DNA from 4 places in the Azospirillum sp. A1-3 genome. Region 3 is predicted to be linked to each of the others. Evidence: riboswitches for the same ligand, from Rfam matches in the RefSeq annotation. Region 3 holds a riboswitch; each other region holds the start of a gene.

Region 1 (7,299 bases), on a different contig from region 3:
GCGCCAACCGCCAGCCGATCAGCCCACCGAGCGCCACCAGCCCCCAGACCAGCCCGGCCATCGGCAGCCCTCTCGGCACCGCCCAGCCGAACAGCACCACCGCCGGCACCCCGGCGAGCCCGTTGGAGCCGCCGGTCAGCTCCGGCAGATTCACCGCCAGCAGATGGAGCACCTGCGCGATCCCCAGCGTCGCCAGGGCGAAGTAATGCGATTCAAGCCGCAGCACCGCCAGCCCGACCGGCAGCGCCAGCAGCAGCGGAACCAGCATCGACAGCGGAAAGGTCGCCTCGAAGCCGAGGCCGTAGCGGCTGCCGAGGATGCCGGTCACATAGGCGCCGACGCCAAAGAAGGCGCCTTGCGCCAGCGACAGCGCACCACCTAGGCCGAAAACGATCTGAAAGCCGAAGGTCGCCAGCGCATACACCCCGGCAACGGTCAGAACGCGCAGGCCATAGGGCGAGGCAAAGGCCAGCGCATAGACCAACAAGGTGAGAGCGCCAGCGGCCAGAATGCCCCACTCCACCCCGACCCTGCCCCCTCTCCCCCCCGGGGAGAGGGTTGGGGTGAGGGGGACGCGCTGCGCGGATCGCTCAACCACGACGCTTCACCGCTTCGCCGAACAGCCCTTGTGGCCGCAGCACCAGAATCGCCAGCAGCGTCAGGTACAAGGCCCCCAGCGCCACCGGGTAGGACAGCACCGACGACACCCCGACCTCGAACAGCGCGATCAGCAAAGCCCCCACCACCGCGCCCGGCACGGAGCCCCAACCGCCCACCGTCACCGCGATGTAAGCCTTCAAAATTAGGTCCCCGCCCGATGTCGGCGTGACGAAATAGCGGTTGGCCAGCAGCAGCCCGGCCGCCCCGGCGCAGGCGGCGCCGATGGCGAAGGTCACCAGGATCATCGCGGTGACCGGCACGCCGCAGGCGCGCGCCATCTCCGGATCCTGCGCCGTCGCGCGCAGCCGGCGGCCGAGTTGCGTACGCGCGAAGATCCATTGCTGCGCCCCGATCAGCAGGGCCGCCACCGCGACGATGGCGAGCGACTGCTCCGGCACCGCCAGCCCGGCGATGTGCAGGGTTTCGTCGCCGAACAGCGGCGGCGCGGCGCGCGGCTCCGGTCCAAAGAGGATGGCGGCACCATTCTGCAGGATGATGCCGACCGCGATGGTGCTGATGAAGACCGAGACCGGCGGCCGGCGCCGCAGCGGCAGATAGGCCGCCAGTGCCAGCAGCAGACCCAGCGCCGCCATCAGCACCAGCACCACCGGCAGCAGGACGATGCCCGGCAACGGGATCAGCGGCGCCAGCGCCACCGCCAGAAGCCCGCCGGCCATCACGAGGTCGCCCTGCGCGAAATTCACCGCCGAGGTGGCGTTCAGCACCAGCACGAAGCCCAGCGCCACCAGGGCATAGGCCGCCCCCAGCGCCACCCCATTGACCAGCAGTTGAAACGCCGCCATCCGCTCACTTCGCCGCGAGCGTCGGGTCGTCGTACCGCTTCACCAGCTTCGGCACGCGGCTGGTCCCATCATAGCAGACGATGACGGCGGAATGGGCCATGTTGCCCTTGCCATCCGACTTGTAGGTCATGGCGAGACCCTTGAACGTCTCCGCCGACAGCGCCTTGCGGATCGCGTCCGGCGTGCGGGCGCCGGCCTTCACCGCCTCCAGCACCATCGTCATCCCATCATATTGGCCGAGCGCGAAGGCGTCCGGGTCCTTGCCGAAAGCGGTCCGGTAAGCGTCGGTGAAGGCCTTGACCTCCGGCGTGTCGCCGGAAATGGGCGAGGCCGCGGTCTCGGCACAGACGCCCTTCAGCTCCGCCGGTTCCAGTAGGGCCGCGGTGCTCGGCTGATGCATGGCGGAGCCGGCGACGATCGGCAGGGTCACCCCACTGGACGCCGCCTGCCGCAGCAGCAGCGCGGTCGGGCCGGAATGCAGGTGCAGCACCAGCACGTCCGGCTTGGCGGCCAGCGCCTTGGTCAGCACCGGCAGCAGGTCCTTGGCCGCCGGGTCCACCCCTTCCTCGAACACCGGGGTCACGCCCAGCGCCTTGAAGGCGGCGTCGAGATGGGTCTTGCCGCTCTGCCCATAGGCGGTGGTCTGATAGATGATCGCCGGCTGCCGCTTGCCCAATTCCTCCACCACATAGCGGGCGTGGGCGGACTTGGTCACGGCGTCGCCGGGGAAGAAGCGGAAGACCCAGGGGTTGCCCTGCTCGGTGATCGAGGCGGTGCCCGACACGGTGACCAGCGGCAGTTTCAGCTCCTGCGCCAGCGGCAGCATCGCCAGCATCTGGGTGCCGAGCATGCTGGCGGCGACCGCTCCGACGGTTCCGCTGCCGGCCGCCCGCTCCAGCGCCGTCACCGCCGCCTCGGGCGAGGTGCCGGTGTCGACGACCTCCGACGCGATGGCGACGCCGGCCGGCGTCTGCTTCAGCGCCAGGACGGCACCGTTGCGCTGGCTGGTGCCCTCCAGCGACAGGAAGCCGGTCAGCGGAACCAGCACCGGAAAGGACAGCGTATCGTCGGCCCGCGCCGCCGGAGACAGGCAGGACGTGGCCGCCAGCAGGCCGATCAGAAGGGGAAGCGCGCGCCGCATGACCGAAAACTCCTCAACTCGCGCCGGCAACCGGAGCGACGCGGAGGGGACGGGGCGTTTGCGGCTGATCCGTCGGGTTCCGGTCGGCTCCCTTCGCCGGCATGACCCGGATCAGGTTCGATGGGTGTTGTCTCAGCCCCCGCATCCGCCGATCCGGCGAAAGGCAGAGGCACCCCAGCCGTGAACAGGCGGCGAGAGTGTCGCCGCCGGCCCCGTCCTGTCAAGAACCCAGCCGGCGACGCGCCACCAGGGTTTCACGATGCAGGATGTAGAGCCCGCTGCCGATGATGACCATGGCGCCGGCGATCACCGGCACGGTCGGCAGGTCGCCGAACACCAGCCAGCCGAACAGGCTGGCCCAGACCATGCCGGTATATTCGAAGGGCGCCACCACCGCCGGCGGCGCGCGGCGGAAGGCCTGGGTCAGCAGCACCTGCGCGCCGGCGCCGATCGCGCCGACCAGCGCCATCAGCCCCAGTGCGAAGGCGGTCGGCGCCGTCCACACCGGCACCGTCAGCGCGCCGCTGACCACCGTCGTCGTCAGCAGCAGATAGAGCACGATGGACGCGCTGGTCTCCGTCCGCGACAGGCCGCGTACGGCCACCGCCGCCAATGCATAGAACAGCGCGGCGCAAAGCCCGACCAGCACCGGCACCAGCGGCGCCCCGGCCGAGGGCTGCGCCATCACCACCACGCCGCCGAATCCGACCACCACCGCCGCCCAGCGCCGCCAGCCCACGGGTTCCCCCAACAGCGGCGCGGACAGCGCGGTGATGAACAGCGGCCCGGCGAAGCTCAGCACATAGACGTCGGCCAGCGGCAGTTCGCGGAACGCATAGAAGAAGCATCCCATCGAGATCAGCCCGGCGAAGGCCCGCCAGACATGCCCCCAGGGCCGCCGCGTCCGCATCGCCGCGATTCCGCCGCCGCGCCACAGCGTGTAACCGCCCACCAGCAGGAAGGCGACCAGCGACCGCACGAACATCAGCTGCGGCACCGGGTAATCGGCGGTCAGGAACTTGATGAGCGTGTCCATCGCCGCGAACAGCAGGATCGCACCCAGGAAGCAGCCGACGGCATAGGGAACCGAATCGGCCTCGACTGGCAGCAGGTCGGCGGTCTCGGCGTCGGTCATCGGATTGGTTCGGAACGGCAATGGCGGAGGTTGCCCACATTATGGGCAAACGCTTCTGCGTCCCAATGCCGCAACCGCAGGTCTGATAGGCGTGGATTTGGTTAAGCGTCGGCTGAGGACGGGGCACTGCCAAGTTTTTTTGTAATCCTTCTAACCCACGGCACCTACAGCGATTCCGGCGCGATGAAATGCTTGGTCGGCAGAGCATTGGCGGTTAAGAATCCGCGGCAAGGGGCAATCCAGGAGACGCCGGTGCTGCTGAGCGGATCGGGGAAAGGCCAGCCGGGCGCAGTGCCGGGCTGGGTCGGGTATGCGCTGCTGCCGGTTCTCAACCTCGTCGCGGCCTTCGTGCTGTCGGGGCTGGTGATCCTGGTGATCGGCGAGAATCCGGTCTACGTGCTGTCGCTGCTGCTGTCGGAGGCTCTGGGCTACCCGGAGGCCATCGGCTACACCCTTTATTACACCACCGACTACATCTTCACCGGGCTGGCGGTCGCCATCGCCTTCCATTGCGGGCTGTTCAACATCGGCGGCGAGGGGCAGGCCTATCTCGGCGGCCTCGGCGCCGGGCTGGTGGCGCTGGCGCTGACCGGCTGGCCCTGGCCGGTGGTGGCCCTGCTGGCGGTGCTGGCCTCGGCCCTGTTCGGCGCCGCCTGGGCCTTCATCCCGGCCTGGCTGCAGGCCAAACGCGGCAGCCACATCGTCATCACGACGATCATGTTCAACTTCATCGCCGCGTCGATCATGACCTGGCTGCTGGTGGACGTGCTGATCCGCCCCGGCAGCCAGTCACCGGAAACCCGCGAGTTCGATCCCGGTGTCTGGCTGCCGTCGATGGACCGCGCGCTGGGCTGGTTCGGCCTCACCATCCCGGCCTCGCCGCTGAACCTGTCCTTCCTGTGGGCGCTGGCCTGCTGCCTGCTGTTCCACATCTTCCTGCGCCGCACCCGCTGGGGCTACGAGCTGCGCACGGTGGGCCGGAACGAGCGGGCGGCGGTCTATGCCGGCATCTCGCCGTCGCGGAACATCATCATCGCCATGCTGATCTCCGGTGCGCTGGCCGGCTTCGTCGGGGTCAACGAGATCCTGGGCGTACAGCACCGGGTGATCCTGAACTTCACCGGCGGCGTCGGCTTCGTCGGCATCGCCGTGGCGCTGATGGGGCGCAACCACCCGGTCGGGATCATTCTGGCGGCATTGCTGTTCGGGGTTCTGGCGCAGGGCGGCGGCCAGCTGTCCTTCGACTATCCCACGATCAACCGCGAGTTGGTGATGGTCATCCAGGGTTTGGTCATCCTGTTCGCCGGCGCGATGGAGAACCTGTTCAAGCCACAGGTGGAGGCGCTGTTCCGCCGCCGCAGCACCACCACCGCCGCCGCCGCCGCAGATATCGCCACTGGGGGAAGGGGCTGAGCGATGGAGGACGCGCTTCTTCTGGCGCTGCAGCTGCTGAGCGCCACCATCCGGGTGGCGACGCCGCTGGTGCTGGCCGCCTTCGCCGGCATGTATTGCGAGCGGTCGGGCGTGGTCGACATCGGGCTGGAAGGCAAGATGCTGGCCGGCGCCTTCTTCTCCGCCGCCGTCGCGTCGACGACGCTGAACCCCTGGCTGGGGCTGCTGGCCGGCATCGCCGCCGGGGTGGCGCTGGCGCTGGTCCATGGCTTCGCCTGCATCACTCACAACGGCAATCAGGTGGTGTCGGGCATGGCGATCAACATCCTGGTCGCCGGGCTGGCGCCGACGCTGGCCTACGCCTGGTTCCAGCAGGGCGGCCAGACCCCGCTTCTGCCCAATCAGGCGCGCATTCCCGCGGTGGAGTTGCCGGGGGTCGACGGGCTGGCCGGCGTGCCGGTTCTGGGGCTGGTCTACCGCGAATTGCTGAACGGCAACAACGTGCTGATCTGGGTGACGCTGGTCGTGGTGATCGCCACCCAATGGGTGCTCTACCGCTCGCGCTTCGGTCTGCGGCTGCGGGCGGTGGGCGAGAATCCGGCGGCGGTCGACACCGCCGGCTTGTCGGTGACGAAGCTGCGCTATCAGGCGCTGCTGGTGACCGGCGCGCTGACGGGGATGGCCGGCTCCTATCTCTCCACCGGCCACGGCGCCGGCTTCGTCCGCGACATGACCGCCGGCAAGGGCTATCTGGCGCTGGCGGCGCTGATCTTCGGCAAGTGGCGGCCGGGGCCGACCCTGTTCGCCTGCCTGCTGTTCGCCTTCACCGACGCGGTGCAGGTGCGCCTGCAGGGGGTCGAACTGCCGGGCATCGGCGTGATCCCGGTGCAGTTCATCCAGATGCTGCCCTATGTGCTGACCGTCCTGCTGCTGGCCGGCTTCGTCGGCAAGGCCGTCGCCCCGAAGGCGAGCGGCATCCCCTATGTCAAGGAGCGCTGACGCCATGACCGACTCGGCAGAGCTGTCCCAACTGATCGAAGCCGCCCGTGCCGCGCGCGAGAACGCCCACGCCCCCTATTCCAAATTCAAGGTGGGTGCGGCGATCCTCGGCGAATCGGGGCGCATCTTCGCCGGCTGCAATGTGGAGAATGCCGCCTACCCGCAGGGCCAGTGCGCCGAATCGAGCGCCATCGGCGCCATGGTCACTGCTGGTGACCGCCGCATCCGCGCCATCGTCGTCATGGGCGGCGAGGCGGGGGCGGAGGAAATCTGCACACCCTGCGGCGGTTGCCGCCAGCGCATCCGCGAATTCGCCACGCCCGAAACCCCGATCCACATCTGCGACCCAGCCGGTCTGCGGCGGACCTTTTCGCTGGAGATCCTGTTGCCCGAATCGTTTGGCCCCACCAATTTAGCCTTCTGAGCGGAGTTTCCCGACATGACGGCAGCCCGCGCCGCCGCGGACATCCTTCACCGTGCCTCCGGCCACCGGCCGCGGGTCGGCATCGTGCTGGGTTCCGGCCTGGGCGGCATCGCCGACCGCATCGCTGACGCGGTCGTCATCCCCTACGGCGAGATCGCCGGCTTCCCGGTCCCCAGCGTGTCCGGCCATGCCGGGCGGCTGGTCGTTGGGCAGCTCGGCGGGGTCGAGGTCGCCTGCATGCAGGGCCGCGTCCATGCCTATGAAGGCAACGGCTTCGATGCGCTGAAAACCGCCGTGCGGGCGCTGAAGCTGGCCGGCTGCGACACGCTGGTGCTGACCGCCGCCGTCGGCTCGCTCCGGCTGGAGGTGGGGCCGGGCCGGCTGATGGTGATCAGCGACCATCTGAACCTGCTGGGTTCCAACCCCCTGACCGGCCCGAACGACGAGGCCTTCGGCGAGCGCTTCCCCAGCATGACCGACGCCTGGGATCCGGCTCTGCGCAGCCTCTTGAAGGACGTCGCCGCCGGCCTGTCCATCAATCTGGCGGAGGGCATCTATGCCGCCTATCCCGGCCCGTCCTTCGAGACGCCGGCCGAGGTGCGGATGATGAAGCTGCTCGGTGCCGACGCGGTCGGCATGTCCACCGTTCCGGAATGCATCATCGCCCGCCATTGCGGCCTGCGGGTCGTCGGCTGCGCCGTCGTCACCAACCTGGGAGTCGGGCTCGGCGACGGGCCGGTCGACC
Region 2 (7,299 bases), on a different contig from region 3:
GTCGCCGCCCAGCGCCCGACACTCCGCCGCCACTGCTTCAGCCGCCAATTGGTTCCGGAGGTAGTTGACCACCACCATGGCCCCTTCCGCGGCGAAGGCGCGGGCGATGGCGGCACCGATGCCGCGCCCGGCACCGGTGACGAGGATGACCTTGCCCTGGAAATCCATAACGGTCCCGTTACTGCTTGGGTGGAATCAGGTCGGTGCGCACCACGGCACCCGTGTCGAGCGGGCGGGCGATCAGGCCCAGTTGGTGGAAGGTGTCGGCCCCCTTCTGCATCACGCCGGGATCGAAGGCGCCCAGCCCCTCGCGCTCCGTCGTCTCCGACACGGTGGAGGCGTTGCGCAGCTTGATGATGCCCAGGTTTACCGCCTCGTCCGAACCGTTGATGGCGCGGGTGACGGCGATGCGGGCGGCCTCCTCCGGATTGGCGATCATCCAGGCGGCACTGTCGCGATAAGCGGCGAGGAAGCGGGCGAGCAGCGGCTTCTTATTGCGGTAGGTCTCCTCCGTCACCACGAAGATGTCGCTCGGCAGGTTCAGGCTGTCGCGCACCTCGATCACGTTGACCTCGGGCAGGCCCTTCAGCCGCGCGACGTAGAGGCCGGTGTCGGTCGCCGCCGTGGCGTCCACCTGCCCCTGGATCACCGGGGCGAAGTTCAGCAGGCCGGTCACCTCGATGGTCACGTCCTTCTCGCTCAAGCCGACCTGATGCAGGAGCACGGCCAGATTCTGCCGGGTGCCGCTCGACAGGCTGTAGACGCCGACGCGCTTGCCCTTCAGGTCGGCGGGCTTGGTGATGCCGTTGGCCTTGGGCGACACCACGTTGAAGACGTTCTGCGGGTAGATGTTGTAGATGGCCACCAGCTTCTCGCCCTTGTCCAGCGCCAGATAGAAGGCGGCGGGATCGGTGAAGGCGATGTCGGCCTTGCCGGTCAGCATGGTCTGGATCGCCGACCCGCCGCCGGTGCCGGGCACATAGTCCAACGCGATGCCCTTGGACTTGAAGAAGTCCTTGTCGGGCTCGGCCAGCAGATTGGTGATCTCGCTGATCGGCTGGCTCCAGCCCGCCACCGTCACCTTGTCCAGCGCCCCGGCCGGCGTTTGGGCGAGCGCGCCGGACACGCTGCCCAACAGCAACGCCCCCACGAGTGCGGACACCCCCGCCGCACGAGAAAACAGCCCCATTCCCAGTTATCCTTTCGCCTGTCGAGACAATAGCCACCGCTCGATCAGCAGCGTGGCCTGATACACCAGCATGCCCAGCGCAGTGATGACCGCGAACAGGGCGAACATCAGCGGGGTGTCCATCATCCCCTGCGCGGCGATGATCGAGGCGCCCAGCCCCTGGCGCCCGCCGATGAATTCCCCCACCACGGCGCCGACCAGCGCCAGCACCACCGCCACCCGCAGCCCGGCCAGGATTACCGGCAGGCCCGAGGGAATTTTGAGCCGCGTCAGGGTGCGCCAGCGCCCGGCCCGCAGCATGCGGAACAGTTCCCGCTTGGCGGGATCAACGCGGTCCAGCCCGGTTAGCGTGTTCTCCAACAGCGGGAAGAAGCAGATCAATGCCGTGATCGCGACGGTGGAGGACATGCCGAAGCCGAACCACAGGATGAACAGCGGCGCCAGCGCCAGCTTCGGCACCACCTGGCTGGCGATGACGTAGGGGTAGAGCAAGCGGCGCAGCCCCGCGACTTCCGCCAGCGCTACCCCGGCGACAAAGCCGACGAGACAGCCGATGCCCAGCCCCAGCGCCATCTCCGTGGCGGTCATCGCCAGATGCGACAGCAGCCGTCCGCTCGCCAGACCGCTCCACAACGCAGCCCCCACCGCCGAGGGCGACGGAAGCACCAGCGCCGGGATCCCCGACCAGCGGCAATAGCCCTCCCATCCCGTCAGCAGCAGCGGCGGCAGCAGGATCGCGGCGATGCGGGTCGTCATTCCGCCGCCTCCGCCCGCCGGAGTCCGGACGCGCCGTCCATAGCGTGGCGCAGATCGCGGCACAGCGCGTTGAAGCGCGGGTCGTAGCGCAGGTCACGCGGGCGCGGGCGGGGCAGATCGATGGAGACGCTGTGGCGCAGCCGCCCGTCCGCCATCACCGCGACGCGATCGCCCAGATAGACCGCCTCGGCGATGTCGTGGGTGACGAACAACGCGGTGGTGCCGCGCTGCGCGCACAGCCGCAGAAGATCCTCCTGCAACTCCTCGCGCGTGAGGGCGTCAAGCGCGGCGAAGGGCTCGTCGAGCAGAAGCAGCGCCGGATCGGCAATCAGCGCGCGCGCCAGCGCCACCCGGCTCTGCTGCCCGCCCGACAGAGCCCGCGGTCCCCGCTGCGACAGCCCCGCCAGCCCGACCAGTTCCAGCAGGTCCAGTGCGCGGGCGCAGTCGTCGGCGGTGGCACGGCGGTGCAGCGTCACCGGCAGCAGCACATTATCCAGCACCGTCAGCCATTCCAGCAGCGTCGGCGTCTGGAAGACGACGCCCACCGCATCGCCCGGCCCCTGCACCGGCGCCCCGTCCAGCCGCACCTGTCCGGCGGCGGGGGCGAGAAGTCCGGCGGCCAGCTTCAGCAACGTGGTCTTGCCGCAGCCGCTGCGCCCCAGCAGGCAATGAACCGCCCCACGGCCAACCGTCCAGTCGACACCATCGACAATCGCAGCATCGCCGTAATCGAAGCGCACGCCCTCGAAAACCAGGAAGGTGGCCGGATCAATCGGCATAGCGGGCTAACCCCTCTGCCAGCCCTTCCGCCGACCGCTCGATCTCCGTCACCGTCACCAGATCCAGCAGGTTGAACCGGCCGTCGTGGTGCCAGCCGGCCTCCGGCGCGGTCATGTTGCCTAAGGCGCAGAGCCGCGTTACCCCCGCCGCCCCCAGTGGTCCGGCCAGGCGGAACAGTTCCTCCGGCGCCGCCGCGATGCCGGCGGTCTGCAAAATGGCGCGGTGCGGGGCGACGCGGCCCGCCACCTCCGCCAGATCGTCCACCGCCACCACGGCGATCGTCCGGTTCAGCGCGGTCGGCGCCAGCCCATCCGGCGCGTCGGTGCAGGACACGCACCAGCCGCCCGCCGGGTCCGACAGCAGCAGATGACCGGACCCGTCCAGGCCGCGCATCGTCTGCCTGTCGCGCCAGCCGGCGACCTCGCCGGCCTCCGCCATCGACAGGGCCCGGCGCGGTTGTTTGCGAGCCAGCACCGCAAGTTCATGAGCGAGCATGGCGGCGAAATCCTGCGGCGAGAGCCGGCCGCCGCGTTCGACAAACAGCGTGTGCGGCGAATAGCAGCCTTGCTGATCGTAGCGGGCGATGTCGTGGGCGGCCAACCGTGCCGTCTCCCCCGCCCGCCGCGGGTCGAGGGCGGCTCGCGACACCAGCGCGAAGCTGATCTTGTGACCATAGGGCAGGAATCGGGTGCTCACCGGCACCCGGTCGCGGATCGCCGCCAGCGCCGCATTGCCGCCATAGGCGACCACGGTATCGGCCTGGGCCAGCCATGCCCGCTCCGCCGCCGCGTCGCCGCCCTTCCACCACACCACCGCCAGGCAGTCGCCCAGCCTGGGATCGATCTCCGCCAGCAATTGCGCGAACCAGCCCGCGAACAGCGGTTCGGCGCTGGGCAGCTTGCCGACCGTCCCGGACTTGACCAGCAGGCCAGAGATAAGGCTCCATAAAGGCAGTCCCGGCACATTGCCCGCCCAGACATGCAGCAGCAAATCGGGACCGAAGGCGCGGGTGAAGCCGCCCTTGGGTGCCGGCTGGAACTCGTCCAACACCTGCGGGTTCGCGAAGTCCTCCGTCAGGAAGCGGCGCAACTCATGCGCGCGGAAGGTCTTCAGATAGCCGGTCAGCCCCAGTCTCACCATCTCAGCGTCATAGCCGGTGACGATGGGCAGCAGCCGCTCCGCCCTGCGGCGCCAGGGATCCTCGCGATTGAGCAGCCGTTGGATCGCCGCGTCGATCACGGTTACGATGTGCGCCGTCGACAGCGTCTTCAGATAGCCGCGCGCCGTCGCCCGGACCGTCGCGGAGACCCGCTCCACCTGCCAGGCATCCAGCACCGGCACCGCCACGCGCAGCGCCGCAGCGCCCGATCCGAAGGTCAGCACGCGCCGCTCCACCGCCTCCGGCGGCAGACCGGGCAGATGACCGGCCGGTTCCGGACGGGAGAAATCGTCGCCGAAAGCCAAGGCCGCGCTCCCGCTCAACCGCGTGCGGCGGCGAGGAAATCCTCCACCGCCAGCGAGCAGCCCTTGGCTTGCGCGCCGGCGACACGTCCCAGCAGGCGGAAGCCCCCCTCCTCCAGAATGCCGGCGTCTTCGGTCAGGATGGCGGCGACCGAGTTGATGTGGGCCAGATCATGGTGCACCAGCACGCCCATGTTGCCGGGCGGCACGTCCAGGCCGGACAATGCGTCGACGACGCGGCTGCGGATCCAATGCGGGCCGGATTTCAGCGACGGACAGACCGCATTGCCGTCGTCGTAGAACTGGGTGCTCAGCTCCGTCATTCCGTACATGTTGATGCAGCGCTGACGCGGCACGCCGAAGAATTCGGCCAGCTGGCCGTAGAACTCGTCCGGTTGCAGCTCGCGCGACTGGCCCTTGAAGCCGCCGGTGTCGAGGATGCGGCTTCCCTCCGGCAGGCCGAAGCGGCGGCCGTCGCGCGCCATGGCGTCCATCAAATGCACGAAGCCATAGCTGGCGCCCAGCAGGGCGAAGGGCTCCCCCGACCGCTCGGCGGCGTCCAGCCGGTCATAGAGCCCGGCGATGTCGATGCCCGCCTCGCCGATCCAATGGAGGCTGTCCGGCGTGCCGCATTCCGCCCGCGCCAGCTCCAGATAATGGGCGAGCGAGGAGTTCGGCATTGCCGTCTCGGTCGGGAACAGGATGCCCATCGCCATCCGCTCGTCCCCTGCCCCTGCCCCTGGCATGAAGCGGCGGCGGAAGTTGAGCAGCGTGGAACGGTCGTAAACCGTCAGGGTCGTGTGGTGGATCTGGCCGCGGATGCCGCCCTTGGTCGTGCCGCTGGTCATGAAGATACGGGCGGATTCCTCCGCCGGGCGGCAGCTGAGCGTCAGATCCTTGAAGGCGTTGATCGGCACCGCCGGGATGTCGCGCCAGCTCTTTACCCCGCGCGGCACCCGGCCGCGCTGCATGGCGAAGCGGCGATAGGGCTGGTTGTGCTCGAACTGGTGGGCGAAGACCGCCAGCGCCAGGGCGTTGAAGGCCTCGTCGGCCGCCGCCCCGGTTCCGATGTCGGCCTCCATGAAGGCCAGAACCTTGTCGTAGATCGCGCTCACGGCCACCCTCCTCATCCCATTTATCTCCAAACGGCACCGACCGATGGAGCAACAAACGAATCCGGAACGAGCCTGTGGGGTATGGATCTGCGCGTCGGCCGCAAAGGCCTTCTCGTCCCGCATCCCTACGCCGGCATGACCCGGATCAGGTTCTAAGGGTTGCCGCGTCGCCCGGACGCGAAGGACCGGGCCGGCGGGTGTCTCAGCCTCCTGAACGAGGCTCCCCTGGGAACGGAACGGAGCCTAGAAGACCATCGCGCCTTCTGTCAACGCCGGGGATGCCGGCCCTCTCAGCGTCAAGGATTGTCATTTCCCCCTCCTCCTGCTGGCGTGCATACACCGTCGACAGAACGCCGGCTCGGCGAGGGAAGGTGAAACTCAATATATTTGCGGAGCAATAGCCTACCCGCTCCGCACCACCGGCGATGCCGCCGTTCCGTCGGCGGTGCGTCTCCTTACGCTCCTCCGCTAACGCACTCCCCTGCCAGCGCGGGGCTGGATTCCGACCTGCACAGCGAGCTGGCGGGCGTCCTGGCGGTCTGCGAGGGCGCCGCTCGGATGCGCAAGACCCAGATGCACGAACGCCCCGGCTCTTTCGAACCGGGGCGTCAAGTGTCGGTGGTTGCGGGGGCAGGATTTGGCCTTTACCGGACGCGTGCTCGATATTGAAGAACGGATGGAGTTCGAAAAGCATGGTACGAGGAAGCGACGATCCTGGCGGAAGCTATACATCGGCATGGATGTGGCAAACGGCCGGATTGTCGCCGCAGCTCTCACCGACCACGCGGTCCCAACTAACGGTGTGGAAGGCGCGAAAGCGCCTCCCCGCCGGCGGGATGTCGTTTCGATCAGTGACCCACCGGCAGTGCGATGGCGTCGGCCGGTCCCCATTCCACCCGATAACGGCCGCCCGGACGCACATGCTGGTGATCGGCATTGTTGGGAATTTTCGCGACCAGCCCGGCGGCCGGACCGTCCGCCAGATGCACGCGGATGTGGTCGCCCAGATAAATCAGGTCGGAGACATGGCCGAACAGGCTCCGCTCTCCTCCGGCGCCACCAGCCGCCTCTGCCGGCACCAGCCGGACCCGCTCGGGCCGCAGCGACACGGTGACCGAAGCACCCGCCTCGAGACCGGCGGCAACACGGGCCTGCACCACCGAACCGCTTTCCAAACGGATGGTCCCGCGATCGTCCTGCCGGTCGGCCAGCACCCCAGACAGCCGGTTGTTCTCGCCGATGAAGCCGGCGACGAAGACGGTGGCTGGTTCCTCGTACAGTTCCGCCGGCGTCGCCAGCTGTTCGACCCGGCCGCGGTTGAAGACGGCAATGCGGTCGGACATGGTCAACGCCTCCGCCTGGTCGTGGGTGACATAGACCATGGTCACGCCGAGACGTTCATGCAGATGCTTGATCTCGAACTGCATGTGTTCCCGCAAGTTCTTGTCCAACGCCCCCAATGGCTCGTCCATCAGGACCAGATCCGGTTCGAACACCAGCGCCCGCGCCAGCGCCACCCGCTGCTGCTGCCCGCCCGAAAGCTGGGACGGGCGGCGCTGCGCCAACGCACCCATCTGCACCATGTCGAGCGCGCGGGCCACCCGCCGCTCCGTCTCCGCCCGCCCCATCCGCCGCACCTTCAGCGGATAGGCCAGATTCTCGGCGATGGTCATGTGGGGGAACAGCGCGTAGTTCTGGAACACCATGCCGATGTTACGGCGGTGCGGCGGCACATTCTGAATCGGCTTGCCGGCCACACGGATTTCGCCGCACGACGGCGCCTCGAACCCCGCCAGCATCATCAGGCTGGTGGTCTTGCCGGAACCGGACGGCCCCAGCATCGTCAGGAACTCCCCCTTCGGGATCGACAGGTCCAGCCCTTCGATCACCAGAGTGCGCCCGTCATAGCTTTTCTGGACGCCGGCGAACTCCACAAATCCCTGATTTTCCATGATCATACCCTCCGGGGTCAGGCGGCGTGGACGGGCGGGCGGCGGT
Region 3 (7,299 bases):
CGGAAGCTGCGGACGAGGCGCCGGTGTCGGCTTCCGAACCGGAATCTGTGGCGGAGGCCGCCGAGGAAGCCGTCCAGGACGCCGCCGCGGATGCCGTGGCGGTGGAGGAGCCGGTAACGGAAGAGCCGGAGCCGGCTGGATCAGAGCCCGATGTCGCCGAATCCGCACCGCAGGCGGACGAGACCGAATCCGCCTCCCCCGCTCCGGAGGATCTGCTCGCCCCGGCGCCCCCGGTTGCCGACGAAGGGCAGGTGGAGGAAAGCAGCGCCGACGATAGCGTGTCGCAAGACGCCTCTTCCGACTCCAAGATCTCCAGGCCGGAACCACAGCCGGCCGCCAACCAGACCCCCGCGGCGGCTGCGCGGGACACCGGTTCGCCGGCGTCTCCGCCTGTGCCTCCCACGACGACCCAAGACGAATCAACGAACGCATACTGGAAAGGCGATCGCATGCTGGGCACGATCTTCGTCCTCAATGACCGCGGCGGCGTCGGCAAGACGCTGCTGTCCCATCACCTGATGGCGACCGCCATGCTGGAAGGCCTGCAACTGAAGGTCGTCGAGTACGAGGTGAACGAGCGTCTCGCCCGCCTGTTCGGCCCGGACGTGGTCGAACATCGCCGCATCACCCAGGACTTCATGAACATGATGGGGTCGGGCGACGGCTTCTACGAGTTCTGGGATCTGATCGGTCCGGAGTTGCAGCGCGGCGGCCGTCTGTACGACTTCGGCGGTAACATCTCGCAGTGGTTCTTCAACTGGGCCGAGGTGTCGGGCTTCGACTATTACGTCGGCGACGGCGAACGGCTGACCTTCATGGTTCCGGTGACCGTCGACCTCGCCTCGCTCTCCACCGGCATGACGACGCTGGAACGGGTGGCGACGATCGCCCCGAAGGCCAAGCGCGTCCTCGTCGAAAACGGCTTCTCCGGCCCCTTCTCGCAGCTTGAGGACAGCCAGTACGCCCGCCGCAAGGCCGAGATGGTTGAGCGCGAAGGCCTGCAGGTCATCTCCATGCAGCCCTGCACCGCCCCGGCCTGGGCGCGCCTGACCGGCCACCGCCTGGATCAGGTGGCGACGATGACCCGCGAGGATCTGGTGAAGCTGGGCATGACCCCGCCGGTCGCCTCCCGCTCGCTGATCATCATCCACGAATGGCTGCGCAACATGCGTCAGGCGCTGTCGCCCTACCTGCACGACGCCTTCCGCCAGACCCCGGCCACCGCCAAGGCGCGCTGAGGCTGGACCGACAGGTCAGGTTGTTTTTGTTTCCGGAAGCTCTTCTCCCACCCAGGGAGAAGGGCTTTTCCGTCTCTACGCCGCGCTGCGGGCGGCGCTGGGGCTGTAGAGGTCTTCCTTGACCGGTGCCACCGACCGCACTTGATAGCCGGGACGCGCGCTGAACCGGCGGTTGGCGCGTTCGGCCGCCTCGCGGTCTGATTCCGCCCACACCAGATAATTGCGCCCGCGTGCCCATTCGACCGCCAGCGGGTGGGTGGCGTCGATCTCGCCGATCTGCTGATTCACCACGGTCACCAGCCATTCCTTGTCGCCGGGATTGCGCCGGTCGGTCAGGACCAGGATCTGCGGGCGGCGCTTCTGCTGCGCTTCGGTCAGGCGCTGCTGCACCTCCACCTGCTTCTTGCGCAGTTCCACGATGTCCCGCGTCAGCTCCTCGATCTCGGCATGGAGGTTTTCCTCCTCGCGGTGCAGGCGGTGGATGGTGGCGTCCAGCTTGTCCAGCCTGTTGCGCACGCCGCGCACACGCTGGCGCGCCTGCGATACCCGCTGTTCAACGGTCATCAGCACATTGCCGAGCCATGCGCCGATCGCGACGATCGCCAGGACGATGATGAAGTTGATCATCATGTCGCGGCACCGGCCTTGGCGCGAGCGGTGGCGGGCGGCACCGGCACGCCCCCCTTGCCGCCGGTCCTCGCATCGCCGCGCATGAAGGACTTCTGGAACCCCAGCTTGAAGGGGAAGGCGACGTCGCACATCTGCTTCGCCTCGTCGAAGCTGGAGGCCCAGACCTCCGCCACGTTGGAACAGCGCCAGATCGGATTCACGGGCCCGCGTTCGCCGGCGGCCCGTGCGGCGGCAGACGCCTTTTCCTGGGTGACGGTGGCGACGAACTTCATCAGGCCGGCCTGCGGGTCGCCGACTTCGTGCACGAACATCGGCGGCTGCTCGGCCAGTTCGCGGATCTGCTTTTCCGCCTTGCGGATGTCGCTTTCCAGCCGGTTGCGGTCGGAGGACTGGCTATTGCGGCGCTGAACCAGCTGGTTGACGCGGTTCTGAAGCTCCTGCGATTCCGCATGCAGCACATAGACGCGGTTCTCGATCTGCTCCAGACCGCTGCTCTTTTCCATGATGTTCGGCAGGAAATCCTTCAGCATCATGGCGACCGGGACGGCGGCCAGCATGATGATGACGATGGCGATCAGGAACAGGGTCGTGTTCGACATCCGCCCGCCCGTTCTCCTACCAAAGCCCGGCCCAAGGCCGCATCATCCGAAGCGGAAGCTGCACCGGCGCAGTGGAATGAGGATCACCGAACAATCCAGATCCGTCAACGAATCGTCACGGCTTGGTTCGAAATTCGACCCAAATGAAACGATCTGCCACGGTTCAGGACAGCGCCATCTCCGCCACCCGCTTCACCGCGTCCCGCACCGGCCCCGGCCGGCGTTCGTCGCCCAGCGTGGTGAACCAGTGTTCCGGCGGATTGCGGCCCGCGGCGCGGCTCCAGGTCAGGGCGCGCAACACCGCCTCCGCCTCCGCAGTCGGCCTGATCGCCGGATCGATGCCGTTCATCACCGCCCAGATCCCGGCCCAGCAGCGCCCGACTGACCAGGGGTTATAGCCGCCGCCACCCACCACCAGCACCCGCGGCGCCAGCGGCAGCAGGGCCGCCACGGCATCCCACAGCGCGCGGTTGGACAGCTCCAGACGGCTCAGCGGGTCTTCGGCCAAAGCGTCGGCGCCGGTCTGGATCACCATCGCCTGCGGACGGAAGGCGCGGGTCAGCGGCAGGACCGCCGCCTCCATCACATGTTCCATCTCGCTGTCGTTGAAGCCCGGCGGCACCGGCAGGTTGCGGGCCATCCCGCCGGCGCGGTCCTCCGCCTTGCCGGTGTAGGGCCAGCGGCCGTCCTCGTGAATGGAGATTGTCAGAACCCGGTCGTCGTTGGCGAAGGCCTCCTCCACCCCGTCGCCGTGGTGGGCGTCGAGATCGACGTAGAGCACCCGCTCCAGCCCATGGTCGAGCAGTTCCAGGATGCCCAGCACCGGCGCGTTGAAATAGCAGAAGCCGCTGGCCCGGTCGCGGCGCGCATGGTGGGTCCCCGCCGCCGGGGCATAGACCAGACCGGCCGGCCGGTCGCCCAGGATCCGGGCCGCCTGCAATGCCGATCCGCTGCTGTGGGCGGGCCGCCGGTACATCTCGGCGAAGACCGGATTCTCCAGCTTGCCAAGATTATGGCGGGCGGCGGTGGCCTCATCCACCCGCTGTTCCACCTCCGCCCGTTTCAGCGCCGCGATGTAATCGGCGGTGTGGAAGCGCGCCAGCTCCCGTTCGCTCGCCACATGGGTGTCGAGATAGACCTCGTCCGGCAGCCAGCCCATGGCGCGGCTGAGGTCGATGGCGGTCGAGACGCGCGGAATCGCCAGCGGATGTTTCGGCCCATAGGTCGAGCCGCGATAGATCTCGCCGCCGATGAACAGCGGGGTGCGAAAGGGCGTGGTCAGGGCTGGCACTCCATGATGCCCGCCAGAAACTAGGCGTGGCCGCGTTCCGGTCAAGCGCCCGCTTCCAAGGTCGGGATTCCGCTGGCCGGAAGTCCGATCCGGCAATGCTTGCGGTCGCGGATCGTCCGCGCCTATAGTCGCCGCCTTCACTGGGGGGAGCCGATGGGCGGCTGAGAGGTCCTGTTGCGGGACGACCCCTGGAACCTGATCCGGTTCATGCCGGCGTAGGGATCAGTGATGCGGGACCGCACCCACTCCTTTTCCGCCAGAACGACATGCTTGCGATGACGCCGCTTTCGGTGACGATCTCGCGCGCCCGGCTGACCTATGGCGGCACGCTGCTGTTCTCCGACCTGACGTTGGAGCTGCCGGCCGGCCGGACCACCTGCCTGCTGGGACCGAGCGGCGTCGGCAAGACCACCCTGCTGCGCATCCTCGCCGGTCTTGCCGAGCCGGAACCGCCGACGCAAGTCGTTACCGGCGATGGGCAACCGCTGGCCGGCCGCATCGCCTACATGGCGCAGCAGGACCTTCTGCTGCCCTGGCTGACCGTCCTCGACAATGTCCTGCTCGGCGACCGGCTGCGCCACCGCCGGCCCAGCCCGGCGCGGGTGGAGCAGGCCCGCGCATTGCTGGACCGCGTCGGTCTGGCGGGGAGGGAACGCGACCGCCCGGCCGCCCTGTCCGGCGGGCAGCGACAGCGCGTGGCGCTGGCCCGCACGCTGATGGAGGACAAGCCGCTGGTCCTGATGGACGAGCCCTTCTCGGCGCTCGACGCCATCACCCGGCTGCGGCTGCAGGAAACAGCGGCGGAGACATTGGCCGGCCGCACCGTCCTGATGGTCACCCACGACCCGCTGGAGGCGCTGCGCATCGGCGACCGCCTGCATGTGATGACCGGCCGTCCCGCCGTGATGGGGCCGGCGCTGGAGCCGTCCGGCGCGGTGCCGCGCCGTGTCGACGATCCCGGCCTGCTCGCGCATCAGGCCGAGCTGCTGCGGAGGCTGGCGGAATGAAGGCGCTGCTGCGCGCCCTGGTCACCCTGCTGGTGCTGGTCGCCGGCTGGCAGGCGCTGGTCTGGGCCACCGGCCTGCCGCGCTACCTGCTGCCCAGCCCGCTGGCGGTCGCCGACGCCATGCGGCGGCAGGCGCCCCTGTTGCTGACCCACGGCCTGACCACTCTGTCGGAGATCCTGATCGGGCTGGTGGCTGGCGTGGCGCTGGGCGGGGTCAGCGCGTTGCTGCTGGCGCGCTTCCGCACCGCGCGGCGCTGGCTGATGCCGCTGCTGCTGGTCAGTCAGGCGATCCCGGTCTTCGCCCTGGCGCCGCTGTTGGTCCTGTGGCTGGGCTACGGCATGGCCTCCAAGATCGCCATGGCGGTGCTGGTCATCTATTTCCCGGTGACGACCGCGCTGTTCGACGGGCTGCGGCGCACCGATCCCGGCTGGCTCGACCTTGCCCGCACCATGGGAGCCTCCCCCGCCGCCATCCTGTGGAGCATCCGCCTGCCGGCCGCCCTGCCCGCCTTCTGGTCCGGCGTACGTGTCGCCGCCGCGGTGGCGCCGATCGGCGCGGTGATCGGCGAATGGGTGGGGTCGTCCTCCGGCCTCGGTTACCTGATGCTGCACGCCAACGCCCGCATGCAGATCGACCTTCTGTTCGCCGCCGTGCTGGTGCTGGGGCTGTTCGCGGTGACGCTCTACGCCGCCGTCGATGCGCTGGCCCGCCGCGCCCTACCCTGGCAACCCGATACCCAACCTGCCGAAGACGCCAACCCTTAAGCCGCCAACCCTTAAGCCGCCAACCCTCGAAGGGGGAGAGACACCCGATGAAGCACTTGCTCACCGCCGGCCTGATGGCCGCCAGCCTGATGACCTCGCTTCCGGCCCTGGCCCAGGACAAGCTGTCCGTGATGCTGGACTGGTTCGTCAACCCCGACCACGCTCCGCTGGTGGTGGCGCAGGAGAAGGGCTTCTTCAAGGACGCCGGGCTGGACGTGACTCTGACCGCCCCGGCCGACCCCAACGATCCGCCGAAGCTGGTCGCCGCCGGTGGCACCGACATCGCCGTCTCCTACCAGCCGCAGTTGATCCTGCAGGTGGACGAGGGGCTGCCGCTGGTCCGCATCGGCACGCTGGTGTCGACGCCGCTGAACTCCGTCGTCGTGCTGCGCGACGGGCCGGTGAAGTCGCTGAAGGACCTGAAGGGCCGCAAGGTCGGCTACTCGATCGCCGGCTTCGAGGACGCCCTGCTCGGCGCCATGCTGGAGAGGCAGGGGCTGAGCCTGAAGGACGTCGAACTGGTGAACGTCAATTTCTCGCTCTCGCCGTCGCTGCTGTCGGGTCAGGTCGATGCGGTGATCGGCGCCTTCCGCAACTTCGAGCTGAACCAGATGGAGATCGAGAAGCATCCCGGCCGCGCCTTCTACCCGGAGGAGGAAGGGGTGCCGCCCTATGACGAGCTGATCCTGGTCGCCCGCAAGGACAAGGCGAACGACCCGCGCTTCAAGCGCTTCCTGGCGGCGGTGGAACGGGCGACGCTCTACATTCTGAACCATCCGGAGGAATCGCAGGCCGCCTTCGTCAAGGGCCGGCCGGAGCTGAACGACGAACTGAACCGCCGCGCCTGGGCCGACACCCTGCCGCGCTTCTCCCACAGCCCGGCGGCGCTGGATGCCGAACGCTACACCCGCTTCGCCGAGTTCCTGAAGGCGCGCGGCCTGATCAAGACGGTGGCGCCGCTCGACCACTATGCGGTGGTGGTGAAGTAACACCGTCCGCTTGCAGACATTGCCATTCGCCCCGGCGGAGCGTTATCTGAAAGGAAAGCGCTCCGCCGGCCGACTGTCGAGCCGATGGCGGGCCAAAGCATAAGATTGGGAGACGCGAGGGCATGCCGATCAAGACCATCCTGCTGCACATGGCCAACGACGACGCCTACGCCAGCCGTCTGGCGGTGGCCGCTGCCCTGGCCAAGCGCCTCTCCGCCCATATCCAGGCTCTCTACATCGCCACCCCGGTGTCGATGCCGGCCGGCGCCACCGGCCGCGCCGCCTCCTACGGCTTCATGGCGGAGGCCACCGCCATCGCCCACGAGAATGCCGAACGCATCGAGCGGGAGGTGCGTCAGGCGCTCGACGGCCTGTCCTTCGACTGGACGATCGAAGAGGGCGATCACGTCGATCTGCTGGCGGAGCGGGCCTCCTACGCCGATCTGGTCGTGGTGGCGCAGTCGGCCGCGGTTCGGGCGGGCGAACGGGTGTCGCTGCACCATATCCCCGACCGTCTGCCGCTGGAGACCCCCACCCCGGTGCTGGTTCTGCCGCCGAAGCAGCCGGCCGCGGCCCCGATCGGCCGCCATGTGCTGGTCGCCTGGAAGAACAGCCCGGAATCGGCCCGCGCCGTCCGCGCCGCCATGCCTTTCCTGGAAGCGGCGGATTCCGTCACCGTCCTGTCGGTCGAGCCGCCGGGTCAGCACAGCAACGATGCCGCCGATCTGGTTGACTGGCTGCACCGCCACGGCATCGCCGCCCGCCCGCAGTCGGTCATAGC
Region 4 (7,299 bases), 840 kb from region 3:
ACCTGCCGGAGGTCGCCTTCGCCGGACGGTCAAATGTCGGCAAGTCGAGCCTCGTCAACGCGCTGACCGGGCGCAAGACGCTGGCCCGCACCTCCAACACGCCGGGCCGCACGCAGCAGCTCAACTTCTTCAACCTCGGCGACCGGCTGAAGCTGGTGGACATGCCCGGCTACGGCTATGCCAAGGAATCGAAGGAGAAGGTGGAGGCGTGGAACGACATGGTCCGCCGGTTCCTGCGTGGCCGCGTCACCTTGCGCCGGGCGCTGGTGCTGATCGATTCGCGTCATGGGCTGAAGCCCAACGATCATGAGATCATGGAGATGCTGGACCGCACGGCGGTGCCCTACGTCGTCGTGCTGACCAAGGCGGACAAGGTGAAGGCCGCGGATCTGGACAGGATCCGCCGCGACACCCAGGCGGGGCTGAAGAAGCACCCGGCAGCCTTCCCCGACATCCATGTCACCAGTTCGGAGAAGGGCACCGGCATCGCCGAGCTGCGCGCCAGCCTGGCAGCGCTCGCTCTGGCCGCCGAATAAGGGCCGGCGGCGGTGGGTGGCATTTCCCCCGCGCTGCTGTTCCTGATGCAGGCCCTGCTGCTGATCGCCGGGCCGTTTCTGTTGTGGCGGCTCGGCGGCGGGCGCCACATCGCCCCGATGGTGGTCATCCAGATCCTGTTCGGGGTGGCGCTGGGGCCGTCGTTGCTCGGCCGGCTGGTGCCGGATTTGTGGGGCGTTCTGTTCGCGCCGACGGCACTGGCGCCGCTGTCCGGTCTGGCCCTGATGGCCGTCGTTTTCTTTGCCTTCCTCACCGGCCTGCATCTCGATCCCGCCGAGTTCCGCGGGCGGGGAGGGGCCTTCGCCACCGTGGCGCTGTCCAGCATGCTGGTGCCGACCCTGTTGGGTGGCGCCTTGGGCTGGTGGCTGGCCGGCGCCTTTCCCGGCATGACCGGACCGCATGCGACCCCCGGCCTGTTCGCCGCCGGCTTCGGCATCTGCGTCGGCGTCACCGCCCTGCCGGTACTGGGCGCCATCCTGCGCGAGATGGATTTGCTCGGCGACCGGGTCGGGCGTCTGGCGCTGGGCTATGCCGCGGTGAATGACGCGCTGCTTTGGCTGCTGATCACCGCGGTTCTGGCATGGTCCACGGCCGATGGCGGCGATCCTTGGGCTGTCGCGAAAGTCGGGCTGCTCGGCTTCGCCTATGTCGGGGCGACGGTTCTGGTCGTGCGCCCGCTGCTGGACCGACTGCTGGAGCGGGTGGCGCCGGATGGGCGGATGGGCGACACCGCGGTGGTGGTGACCTGTGTGGCGCTGCTGGCCTCGGCTGCGATGACCGAATTGATCGGACTGCATTACATCCTGGGCGCCTTCATCGCAGGCAGCGCCATGCCGCGCCGCTACGCCGCCGCCATCCTCGACCGGCTGGAGCATTTCGCCACGCTGATCCTGCTGCCCTTCTTCTTCACGCTGACCGGGCTGAAGGTGAATTTGACGCTGGACGACCCGGCGCAATGGACGGTGTTCGCGCTCGCCAGCTTTGCCACGTTCGCCGGCAAGATGGCCGGCACAACTCTGCCCGCGCGCTGGACCGGCGAGTCCTGGCCGGACGCGCTCAGGCTCGGCACGCTGATGCCGTGCAAGGGGCTGATGGAGGTGATCGTGCTGACCGTTCTGCTGGAAGCCGGCGTGCTGTCCGGTCCCTGTTTCTCGGCGATGGTGCTGATGGCGGTGGCGGTCACCGCGCTGACGCAGCCGATGACGCGGCTGGCCGGATTGTGGCGTCCGGCCGGCGGTACGGCGGCGGCGACCGCGGGAGGCAGGCGTGGGGGTATGTGACCGTTAAATTGCCCCCTAGGCAACCGGCCGGCCTTTCCGTTAAAGAGACCCGACACTCCATCCCGACAAAGGGCATCCTCCCGTGCAGACTCCCACCCGTGACGAGTGGCTCGCCAAGGCCCGTACCCTGTCCGAAGCGCTGCCTTACATGCGCCGTTATGCCGGGAGCACCTTCGTCATCAAGTACGGCGGCCACGCCATGGGCGACGCCGGTCTGGCGGAGCTGTTCGCGCGCGATATCGTGCTGCTGAAGCAGGTCGGCATCAACCCGGTGGTCGTCCACGGCGGTGGGCCGCAGATCGGCCAGATGCTGGAGCGCCTGAAGATCAAGTCCAGCTTCATCGACGGCCTGCGCGTCACCGACAAGGAGACGGTCGAGGTGGTCGAGATGGTGCTGGCCGGCTCCATCAACAAGCAGATCGTCGCCGCCATCAACAGCGCCGGCGGCCGCGCTGTCGGCCTGTCGGGCAAGGACAGCAACCTGATCACCGCCCGCCGGCTGGAGCGCGTGCAGCGCGACCCCGACAGCAACATCGAGCGGGTGCTGGACCTGGGCTTCGTCGGAGAGCCCTACAAGGTGAATCCGGAGATTCTGCAGGCTCTCGCCAAGTCGGACATCATCCCGGTGATCGCGCCGGTCGGCTTCGACGTGAACGGCGACACCTACAACATCAACGCCGACACGGCGGCCGGTGCGGTCGCGGCGGCGGTGAAGGCGGCGCGCTTCTTCCTGCTGACCGACGTCGCCGGTGTGCTCGACAAGGAAAAGAAGCTGATCGAGAAGATGTCGCTGGCGGATGCCCACAAGGCCATCGCCGACGGTACCGCCTCGGGCGGCATGATCCCGAAGATCGAGACCTGCATCGGCGCGGTGGAGCAGGGCGTCGATGCCGCTGTTATCCTGGATGGCCGCGTGCCGCATGCGCTGCTGCTCGAGATCTTCACCGAAGGCGGCGCCGGCACCCTGATCGGCAAGGCCTGACGCCGGAATATGGGGGACTGATGTCCGACCTGCGCAAGGATTTGCTCCGCCAGATGAAGGCCATCCGCGAGAAGATGGACCCGAAGCTGGTGGAGCGCGCCAAGCTGGCGGCGTTGGGCAAGGTTCCCTACGACAGCGACGCGGCGAAGGAGGCGGTCGGCCATTTCCTCGACGCCAAGCGGGATGGCGGCGCCTTCCGGCGCAAGCTGGAACAGGCGCTGAAGGCCGAGGGCGCGGCACTGGACCTTGATGACGGGGAGAGGGCGCCGCCACCCGTTAAGCCGCGACGCGGTGGTCGGCTGACGTAACGCCGCGTGCCGGCGCGCACCATGCAAGGAGCACAGCCTTGCTGCATGTCTTCGTCAATGACGGCGGTCTGCTGCGCTGGGTCAGGGAGGCTGCCGCGGAAGAGGCGGCGCCGTTGCCCGATTCCGCCGTGTGGCTCGACCTCATCAATCCGACGTCCGAAGAGTTGGCACGGGCGGAGGCGCTGATCGGAACGGGCCTGCCCACCCGCGAGCAGATGGCGGAGATCGAGGAGTCGAGCCGTCTGCGCTTGACCGGCGGCGCCTTGACCATGACCGTCACCGCGCTGGTCTGGGCCGATACCGACGAGCCGCGCATCGCCACCGTCAGCTTTGTGTTGGCCGGGCGGCGGCTGGTGACCATCCACGACATCGATCCGCAGGCGCTGCTTGCCTTCCGCCGCCGCGCCACCCATGGCGAGATCTCGGCCGCCCGTGGCGAATTGGTGCTGGCGGCGTTGGTGGATGGGATGATCGACCGCACCTCCGTCGTGTTGCGACGGACCGGGGTGGAGTTGGATGCGCTGAACCGCCGCTATTTCCGTGGGCGCAAGCTGCGGTCCCGTGGCGAGACGCTCGATGATGCCCAGACGCTGAAGCGCATCGGCCATGCCGGCCATCTGATCGGCAAGGCGCGGGTCAGTCTGGCCAGCCTTACCCGTATGACCGACTTCCTGGCGCGCGGCGACGGCTGGAATTCCGGCAAGGCGACGCGGCGCTGGGCCAAGACCGCGCTGCAGGACCTGCGCGGGCTCGACCAGTATGCCCGTTTCCTGGCCGGCAAGGTCGCGCTGGCGCTGGATACGGCGTTGGGACAGATCAATGTCGAGCAGAACGAGATCGTCAAGATCGTGTCGGTGCTGACCGTTCTGCTTTATCCGCCGACCCTGGTCGCCAGCATCGGCGGCATGAACTTCACCGACATGCCCGGCAGCGGCTCGCCCTTCGGCTATGCCAGCGCCCTGGGGCTGATGCTGTTGTCGGCGTTGCTGCCGATGGTCTATGTGCGGTCGAAACGCTGGATGTAGCGCGTTTCCACAATATGGCAGGCGGATCGTCCGCAGCGCTTTCCTTTTGACAGGCGCGTCCGTCGTCGGCAGGATGGGCGCATTCCAGGGGGGTCCCGACAGGGGGCTGAGATACCAACGGCCAGACGGCGCCAAGCGTCGCCGGCAGCGTGGTGACCCTTCGAACCTGATCCGGGTCATACCGGCGAAGGGAGGGACCTCGTGACGGGCCGACCACGCCCCCGTCCGGCCGTATCGGCTCCGCTATGCCGGGGAACGGCCTGCACGAAGATACCGCACCTCCGTCCGCAGTCCCGGGTTTGTCCGCCCAACTCCGACGGAGAAACCCAATGCCCAAGGACTTCAACGAGAACGCCATCCGCATCTCGACCGGCCCGCTGCCGTCGTCGCGGAAAATCCATGTGCCCGGCACGCGCTTTCCCGACCTGCGCGTCGCCCTGCGCGAGATCGCGCTGTCGGGCGGCGAGCCGCCGCTGACCGTCTATGACGCTTCCGGCCCCTACACCGACGAGTCGGTCGCCATCGACGTGCGGGCCGGGCTGGCCAAGCACCGCCGCGACTGGATCCTGGCGCGTGGCGATGTCGAGACCACCGACAGCGGCGTGCTGCGGGCCAAGGGCGGCGGGGCCGTGACCCAGATGGCCTACGCCCGCGCCGGCATCGTCACTGCGGAGATGGAATACATCGCCGTCCGCGAGAACCTCGGCCGCGCCGCCGCGCTGGAGGCCGCGCGCGACGGCGAGGATTTCGGTGCCGAGATCCCCGACTTCATCACCCCGGAATTCGTGCGTGACGAGGTGGCGCGTGGGCGGGCGATCATCCCGTCCAACGTCAACCACCCCGAGTCGGAACCGATGATCATCGGCCGCAATTTCCTGACCAAGATCAACGCCAACATCGGCAATTCCGCCGTGACCTCCTCGATCGAGGAGGAGGTTGAGAAGATGGTCTGGTCGATCCGCTGGGGCGCCGACACCGTGATGGACCTGTCCACCGGTGCCGACATCCACCAGACCCGCGAGTGGATCCTGCGCAACTCCCCGGTTCCCATCGGCACCGTGCCGATCTATCAGGCGCTGGAGAAGGTGAATGGCAAGGCCGAGGATCTGACCTGGGAGCTGTTCCGCGACACGCTGATCGAACAGGCGGAGCAGGGCGTCGATTACTTCACCATCCACGCCGGACTGCGGCTGGCCCATATCCCGCTGACCGCCAAGCGGGTGACCGGCATCGTCTCGCGCGGCGGCTCAATCATTGCCAAATGGTGTCTGGCGCATCACCGCGAGAATTTCCTCTACGACCATTTCGCCGACATTGTCGAAATCTGCCGCGCCTATGACGTGGCGCTGTCGATGGGCGACGGTCTGCGGCCGGGCAGCCAGGCCGACGCCAACGACGCCGCGCAGTTCGCCGAACTGGAGACGCTGGGCGAGCTGACCAAGATCGCCTGGGCGCGCGACGTGCAGGTGATGATCGAGGGGCCGGGCCATGTGCCGATGCACAAGATCAAGCACAATGTCGAGAAGCAGTTGGCGCTGTGCGGCGAGGCCCCCTTCTACACGCTCGGGCCGTTGGTGACCGACATCGCGCCGGGCTATGACCACATCACCAGCGCCATCGGTGCGGCGATGATCGGCTGGTTCGGCACGGCGATGCTCTGCTACGTCACGCCGAAGGAGCATCTGGGCCTGCCGGACCGCGACGACGTGAAGGCCGGCGTCATCGCCTACAAAATCGCCGCCCATGCCGCCGACCTCGCCAAGGGCCACCCGGCGGCGCGGCTGCGCGACGACGCCATGTCGCGCGCCCGCTTCTCCTTCCGCTGGCGCGACCAGTTCGCCCTGTCGCTCGACCCCGACACGGCGATGGCCTACCACGACGAGACCCTGCCGGCGGAGGGGGCCAAGACCGCGCATTTCTGTTCGATGTGCGGGCCGAAATTCTGTTCGATGAAGATCACGCAGGAAATCCGCGACGCCGCGGAGTCCGGCATGGCCGAGATGTCGCAGAAGTTCCGCGAGTCGGGCGGGGAAATCTACCAGCCGGCGGCGGAGTGAGGGTTCGGCGTTGATGCCCCCTCCCTAACCCTCCCCCGCCTTTGGCGGGAGAGGGAACTCCGCCGCTTCGGCGGATCGGCAACACTGGCAAGCGTCCTACCCCCTCTCCTGCGATAGCGGGGGAGGGATGGGGAGGGGGCATCCGTCATAGCTACTCCTCACCCCGCGTACTTGATCCCCAACACCTCCACCTGTTCCATCCCCGCTGGCGTACGGACGTCGACCAGATCACCCACCCGCGCTTTCAGCAGGGCGCGGGCGATGGGGGAGATCCAGCTGACATGGCCGCGGTCGGGGTCGACTTCGTCGGCGCCGACGATGGTGATGGTGTTCTCCGACCCATCCTCGCGGGCATAGGTGACGGTGGCGCCGAAGAAGACCTGTTCGCGGTTCTTCTGGTCCTGCGGATTGACCACCACCGCCGATTCCAGCCGCTTGTTCAGGAAGCGGATGCGGCGGTCGATCTCGCGCAGGCGCTTCTTGCCATAGAGATAATCGCCATTCTCAGACCGGTCGCCGTTGCCGGCGGCCCAGGACACCACCTCCACCACCTTCGGCCGCTCCACCCGCAGCAGGTGGCGCAACTCCTCCTGCATGCGCTGGAAGCCCGGCGGAGTCATGTAGTTCTTGAAGCCTTGCGGCAGCGGTGCCGGATCGTCGAGATCGTCGTCGTCAGGCGTGTCGTTCTCGCGGGTGAAGGCCTTGCTCATGGTCCGACCTGTCCTGTGGCAGGGGTGATAACGTCCGGGAAAAGGAAAAGGCGCCTTGCGGCGCCTTTTCCCGTTCCAGAGGTCCCGGTTGGGCCGTTGGGCTTACCGCTTCCACCAGCCGCGGCGCGGCTTGGCATTCGCCTCGTCCTCGTCACCGGCGGGAGCCGGCTCGTTGGCGGGTTCGGCGGCCGGAGCGGGCTGAGGCACCGGAGCCGGCGCGGCGGCGACCGGCGCGGCCTCGGCCGGAGCCTCGGCAGCGGCCTTGCGCTTGCGCGACGCCTTCTTGGCCGGAGCCTTGTCGGTCGCGACCTCCGCCGGGGCTTCGGCGGCGGCAGCGGCCTTGCGCTTGCGGCCCTTGGCCGGGGCTTCGGCAGCGGCCGGA

What was found. A riboswitch is a leader RNA that binds a small molecule or an ion and turns the genes downstream of it on or off. The one in region 3 is predicted to bind thiamine pyrophosphate.
Region 1: linked by a shared signal. The riboswitch ahead of M5E06_RS20225 (ABC transporter substrate-binding protein) and the one ahead of M5E06_RS05545 (ABC transporter ATP-binding protein) in region 3 are both predicted to bind thiamine pyrophosphate.
Region 2: linked by a shared signal. The riboswitch ahead of M5E06_RS15895 (LuxE/PaaK family acyltransferase) and the one ahead of M5E06_RS05545 (ABC transporter ATP-binding protein) in region 3 are both predicted to bind thiamine pyrophosphate.
Region 4: linked by a shared signal. The riboswitch ahead of thiC (phosphomethylpyrimidine synthase ThiC) and the one ahead of M5E06_RS05545 (ABC transporter ATP-binding protein) in region 3 are both predicted to bind thiamine pyrophosphate.

The regions. Positions count from the first base shown of each region.
Region 1 is NZ_JAMSLU010000003.1:537,021-544,319, forward strand. Features, by position in the region: gene M5E06_RS20215 (branched-chain amino acid ABC transporter ATP-binding protein/permease) at 1-523, opposite strand, end outside; gene M5E06_RS20220 (branched-chain amino acid ABC transporter permease) at 591-1,463, opposite strand; gene M5E06_RS20225 (ABC transporter substrate-binding protein) at 1,468-2,604, opposite strand; TPP riboswitch at 2,676-2,791, opposite strand; gene M5E06_RS20230 (DMT family transporter) at 2,825-3,739, opposite strand; gene M5E06_RS20235 (ABC transporter permease) at 3,992-5,152, shown strand; gene M5E06_RS20240 (ABC transporter permease) at 5,156-6,130, shown strand; gene cdd (cytidine deaminase) at 6,135-6,554, shown strand; gene M5E06_RS20250 (purine-nucleoside phosphorylase) at 6,570-7,299, shown strand, end outside.
Region 2 is NZ_JAMSLU010000002.1:538,013-545,311, reverse strand. Features, by position in the region: gene M5E06_RS15920 (3-oxoacyl-ACP reductase) at 1-168, opposite strand, end outside; gene M5E06_RS15915 (ABC transporter substrate-binding protein) at 179-1,189, opposite strand; gene M5E06_RS15910 (ABC transporter permease) at 1,196-1,945, opposite strand; gene M5E06_RS15905 (ABC transporter ATP-binding protein) at 1,942-2,724, opposite strand; gene M5E06_RS15900 (acyl-CoA reductase) at 2,714-4,189, opposite strand; gene M5E06_RS15895 (LuxE/PaaK family acyltransferase) at 4,204-5,301, opposite strand; TPP riboswitch at 5,406-5,538, opposite strand; gene M5E06_RS15885 (ABC transporter ATP-binding protein) at 6,150-7,253, opposite strand; gene M5E06_RS15880 (amidase) at 7,271-7,299, opposite strand, start outside.
Region 3 is NZ_JAMSLU010000001.1:1,166,719-1,174,017, forward strand. Features, by position in the region: gene M5E06_RS05525 (hypothetical protein) at 1-1,238, shown strand, start outside; gene M5E06_RS05530 (hypothetical protein) at 1,314-1,868, opposite strand; gene M5E06_RS05535 (hypothetical protein) at 1,865-2,467, opposite strand; gene M5E06_RS05540 (acetoin utilization protein AcuC) at 2,631-3,758, opposite strand; TPP riboswitch at 3,892-3,998, shown strand; gene M5E06_RS05545 (ABC transporter ATP-binding protein) at 4,034-4,765, shown strand; gene M5E06_RS05550 (ABC transporter permease) at 4,762-5,529, shown strand; gene M5E06_RS05555 (ABC transporter substrate-binding protein) at 5,577-6,518, shown strand; gene M5E06_RS05560 (universal stress protein) at 6,641-7,299, shown strand, end outside.
Region 4 is NZ_JAMSLU010000001.1:322,656-329,954, forward strand. Features, by position in the region: gene yihA (ribosome biogenesis GTP-binding protein YihA/YsxC) at 1-536, shown strand, start outside; gene M5E06_RS01510 (cation:proton antiporter domain-containing protein) at 549-1,835, shown strand; gene argB (acetylglutamate kinase) at 1,918-2,817, shown strand; gene M5E06_RS01520 (hypothetical protein) at 2,838-3,125, shown strand; gene M5E06_RS01525 (CorA family divalent cation transporter) at 3,164-4,150, shown strand; TPP riboswitch at 4,227-4,360, shown strand; gene thiC (phosphomethylpyrimidine synthase ThiC) at 4,480-6,207, shown strand; gene greB (transcription elongation factor GreB) at 6,366-6,917, opposite strand; gene M5E06_RS01540 (Rne/Rng family ribonuclease) at 7,020-7,299, opposite strand, start outside.